2 regions of the Methylobacterium sp. E-016 genome follow, and region 1 is predicted to be linked to the other one. Evidence: riboswitches for the same ligand, from Rfam matches in the RefSeq annotation. Region 1 holds a riboswitch; the other holds the start of a gene.

Region 1 (2,195 bases):
GGATGTTGCGGCCGGTCGACAGGTCCATCACCGTGTCGGCGCCCCAGCGGATCGACCAGACCAGCTTCTCCACCTCTTCCGCCGCCGACGAGGTGACGGCCGAGTTGCCGATGTTGGCGTTGATCTTCACCAGGAAGTTCCGGCCGATCGCCATCGGCTCCAGCTCGGTGTGGTTGATGTTGGCCGGGATGATCGCCCGGCCGCGGGCGACCTCGTCGCGCACGAACTCGGGCGTGATGAACGGCGGCACCGAGGCGCCGAAGCTCTCGCCATCGGCGAGCGCCGCGTGCGCCCGGTCGAGCATCTGCTCGCGGCACAGGTTCTCGCGGTGGGCGACGTAGATCATCTCCTCGGTGACGATCCCGGCGCGGGCGAACTCGTACTGCGTCACCATCTGGCCCGGGCCGGCCTTGCGGATCGTCCGCTCGGCGGGGCAGGGGGCCACCAGCTTGTCGGCCGGCACGAAGCCGTTGTCCTCGGGCTTCACGATGCGCGGCTGCACGGCGGCGTAGTCGCGCTTGGCGATCCACGGGTCGCGCAGGGTCGGCAGGCCCTTGGCGAGGTCGATGCGGGCGTCGGTCTCGGTGTAGGGGCCGGACGGGTCATAGACCCGCACCGCCGGCTCGTTCGGGTCGGTCAGCACGATCTCGCGGAACGGCACCCGGATGTCCTCCCGGCCGGCCACGCTCGCGTAGACCTTGCGCGAGCCGGTCACCGGACCCGTGGTCACGGTCTCGGGACTTCCCTTGACGTCTTTGGACAGGACGGGCGCGTTCATCGAGTGGGTCTCCCGGCTTTGGGGCGACCCGGCACGCGTCGATGGAGATGCGATGAAGCGGCAGACGCCGGGATCGGCGCCGCAGGTTCCCGTCCCTCCGCCGGTACGAGCCGGATCAGGTTCAAGGGTCAGGACGTCGCGTCCACTCTCAGCCCCCGGTTGCGGGGCCCCCCTCGGAATGGTTCGAATCTCCGCGTGCCGCCGGACTTTGTCAATGCGTGCGGCAGACCATGCCGGGACGGACGGCTGCCGGCGTCGCCGCGGAACGGTTAGGGTCCGCCCGCGAGACCCGGCGGAGACCCATGCGCATCCTGCTCGTCCTGGCGGCGGCCGCCATCGTCTTCGGCGGCCCCATCGCCGCGCTGGCCGTCTTCCAGCGCAACCTCATCTACCCGGGCGCCTTCATCGCCGGCCCGCGCGCACGCCTGCCGGTGCCGCCGGGCACCGAAGCGATCTCGCTCGTCACCGCCGACGACGAGCGCCTGCATGCCCTGTGGCGGGCGCCGCGCCCCGGCTGCGGCGTCGTGGTCAGCTTCCACGGCAACGGCTCGCGCCCCGAGACCGCGGCCGTGCGCTTCGCCGCCGCGCCCTGGTCCGGCGCCGGATGGGGCGTGCTGGCGATCGCCTATCGCGGCTTTCCCGGATCGACCGGCACGCCGACGGAGGAGGGGCTGATCGCCGACGGGCTCGCGGCCGTCGCCGAGGCCGCGCGGCGGGCGCCCGGCGCGCCCATCATGCTGCACGGTCATTCCCTCGGCGCCGCGGTCGCGGTCGCCGTGGCGGAGCGGGTGCCGCATCTCGGGCTCTACCTCGAGGCGCCGTTCGATTCGCTGCCCGGCATCGTGCGCCTCGCCTTCCCCTACGCGCCGACATTCCTCCTGCGCGATACCTGGCGCTCCGATGCGCGCATCGCGCGGGCCGGCGGGCCGGTGCTGATCGTCCACGGCACGGCGGACGGCGTCGTGCCGGTGAAGCTCGGGCGCCGCCTCGCCATCGCGGCGGGCGCGAGCGCCCGCTTCGAGGCGGTCGCCGGCGACCACGTCTCGGTGCTCGGAACCCGCGATCGCCTGGCCGAAACCCTGTTCGGCGACCGCGTCCGGCCGGGCTGCCCGGCGCTCGCCGCAGCGACGCCTTGACGCCGCGCCGCGGTTTTCCCGCAATCCCATATCGCCGGTCGGACCCGATGCGAACGGAGGCGAGGCGGTGGGGCGACGCGAGCGGCGCTGGCGCGAGGACGATCCCGAGACGCAGGCGCGCAGCCCCGAGCCGGTGATCTGCCCGCTCTGCGAGCGCCCGATCCCGCCCCGCGCCCGCTCGAGCCTGCATCACCTCGTGCCGAAGCTGAAGGGCGGCACCCACGGCACCACCGTGCGGCTGCACCAGGTCTGCCACTCGGCGATCCATGCCCGGCACAGCG
Region 2 (2,195 bases), on a different contig from region 1:
GATCTCGATGCGGTCGCCCTCGGAGATCGGTGTGGTGTCCCAGTCGCGGCGGCGGACGACGCGGCCGTTGAGCGCGATGGCGACGCCCTGCGGATCGGTGCTGCCGGTCTCCTCCGCCGCCTGCGCGAACAGGGCGGCGACGTCGGCGGCCTCGATCTCGCGAGCCTGTCCGTTCACCGTCAGCTTCATGCCGACGCCCTCAGCTCGGCGCCCGGCGCGAACCGCGCCAGCGAGAAGTCCTGCGCGACCGCCGGCATCGCGCCCGTCGTGACGAGGGCGGCGATCGCGTCGGCGGTCACCGGGGCGAGCAGGTAGCCGTTGCGATGGTGGCCGGTGGCGACCACCAGGCCGGGGGCGATCTCACCGAGGATCGGCGCGTCGTCGTCCGAGGTCGGGCGGAACCCGCTCCAGACGGCCTCGACCTCCATCTCCTCGATGCCGGGCAGCACCCGGCGCGCGCCTTCGAGCAGGGCATAGAGCCCGCCGGCGGTGACGCCGGGGCGGAAGCCGCAATCCTCGACCGTCGCGCCGACGACGATGTGGCCGTCGCTCTTCGGCGCCATGTGGACCTGCTCGGTCCAGACCATGTGGGAGAGCGTGCCGGTGCGGGCCGTGGTCTTCAGCGCCAGCGACTGTCCCTTCAGCGGGCGCACGGGCAGGGCGAGGCTTTGCGGCAGCAGGCCGCCCTCGCCGCTCCAGGCGCCGGCGGCGAGCACCACGGTCTCGGCCACGACCACGCCGTCGGCGGTGCGCAGGCCCGCGACGCGGCCGCCCGTGCGTTCGAGGGCGACGACCGGGCTGTTCTCGACGAGCGCCACGCCGGCGGCACGGCACGCCTCGACGAGCGCCGCCATCACCCGGCTCGGGTCGACCTGATGATCGAGCGGGCAGAGCACGCCCGCGGTGACCGAGGGGCGGAGGGCCGGCTCGCGGCGACGCACGTCGGCACCCGCGATCCACTCGGCGGCGACGCCCGAGCGGCGCTGCAGGTCGAAGCGGAAGCGCAGGCGCTCGACCTCGTCGCGCCCGATGGCCAGCACCAGCGTCCCGTCCTCGCGGTAGTCGATGTCGAGGCCGGACGCCGCTTCGAGCTCGGCGCGAAACCCCGGCCAGCGCCGGAGCGAATCAAGCGCCAGCGGCAGCAGCGGGTCGGAGCCGGGCTCGTGCTCGGCCGCCGGCGCCAGCATGCCCGTGGCGGCGAGGCTCGCGCCGGAGCCGATGGTCTCCCGCTCGACCACGACGACGGACCGCCCGGCCTGCGCCAGCCGCCAGGCGATCGACAGCCCGATCAGGCCGCCGCCGACGATCGCGACGTCGGCACGCGCCGGCAGCGGGACGGTTGGCCGGGCGCCGCCGCTCGTCCGGCGCGTCCCGATCGGTGATGCTGCGTGACGACCCGAATGACGACCCAAGTGATCCTCCGCGTGCTGTCGCAGAGACCGGGCCTGACGCTTCGTCTAAGAAGCTGGGGCACCCCGTCGTCGAAGACGGCGCCCACGGTCCAATCCCTACGCCGGTGTGAACCGGATCAGGTTCGAAGGATTTCCGCGCCGCGGGCCCTCACGGGCCTGCCAGCGGTTTCTCAGCCCCTTGCCGGGGATCTCCCTGGAACACCGCAGATGTGGTCCCGCCGGCCGCCTCGGTCAACCCCGCGGGCCGATCCCCTCCTGCGGATGCGCGATTCGTCGTCGCGCCGAGACGGACCGGAAACCCTGTCGGCAGATGGCCGCGCGGTTCCGTCCGGCGGCGGGCACGCCGCCACGCATCGTTCACCGGCGTCGTGCTCGTCTATGCCTCCTCGATCGGCGGGGGCGAAGGTAGGCGATGCGGACGATCCGGATGCTCTGCCTCGCGGCCGGCCTCGTCGCGGGGGTGCTCGGAGGCATCGGCAACCGCCTGACCAGCCGCAAGGCCGCGGCCCCACCGGTGCCGACGGTGCAACTGGTTGCGTCCGCGCCGACGGCGATCGCGCTCGGTGCCGACCGCAACGGCCACTTCCTCGCCGACGCGCTGGTCGACGGGCGATCGCTGCGCATGATGGTCGACACCGGGGCCACGACGTGCAGCTTCGCGGAAGAGGATGCCGCCCGCCTCGGCATCGTCGTCGGGCCGCGGGACTTCACGCGCCCGGTGATGACCGCCAACGGGACGATCCGCGTCGCGCCGGTGCGGATCGGCACGATCCGGATCGGGCC

Evidence for each region. A riboswitch is a leader RNA that binds a small molecule or an ion and turns the genes downstream of it on or off. The one in region 1 is predicted to bind thiamine pyrophosphate.
Region 2: another riboswitch for thiamine pyrophosphate. It lies ahead of thiO (glycine oxidase ThiO); the one in region 1 lies ahead of thiC (phosphomethylpyrimidine synthase ThiC).

The regions. Positions count from the first base shown of each region.
Region 1 is NZ_JAKSYF010000151.1:3,816-6,010, forward strand. It holds gene thiC (phosphomethylpyrimidine synthase ThiC) at 1-778, opposite strand, end outside; TPP riboswitch at 854-962, opposite strand; gene MKK68_RS21935 (alpha/beta hydrolase) at 1,081-1,914, shown strand; gene MKK68_RS21940 (HNH endonuclease) at 1,982-2,195, shown strand, end outside.
Region 2 is NZ_JAKSYF010000132.1:34,033-36,227, forward strand. It holds gene thiS (sulfur carrier protein ThiS) at 1-189, opposite strand, end outside; gene thiO (glycine oxidase ThiO) at 186-1,412, opposite strand; TPP riboswitch at 1,488-1,616, opposite strand; gene MKK68_RS19135 (TIGR02281 family clan AA aspartic protease) at 1,825-2,195, shown strand, end outside.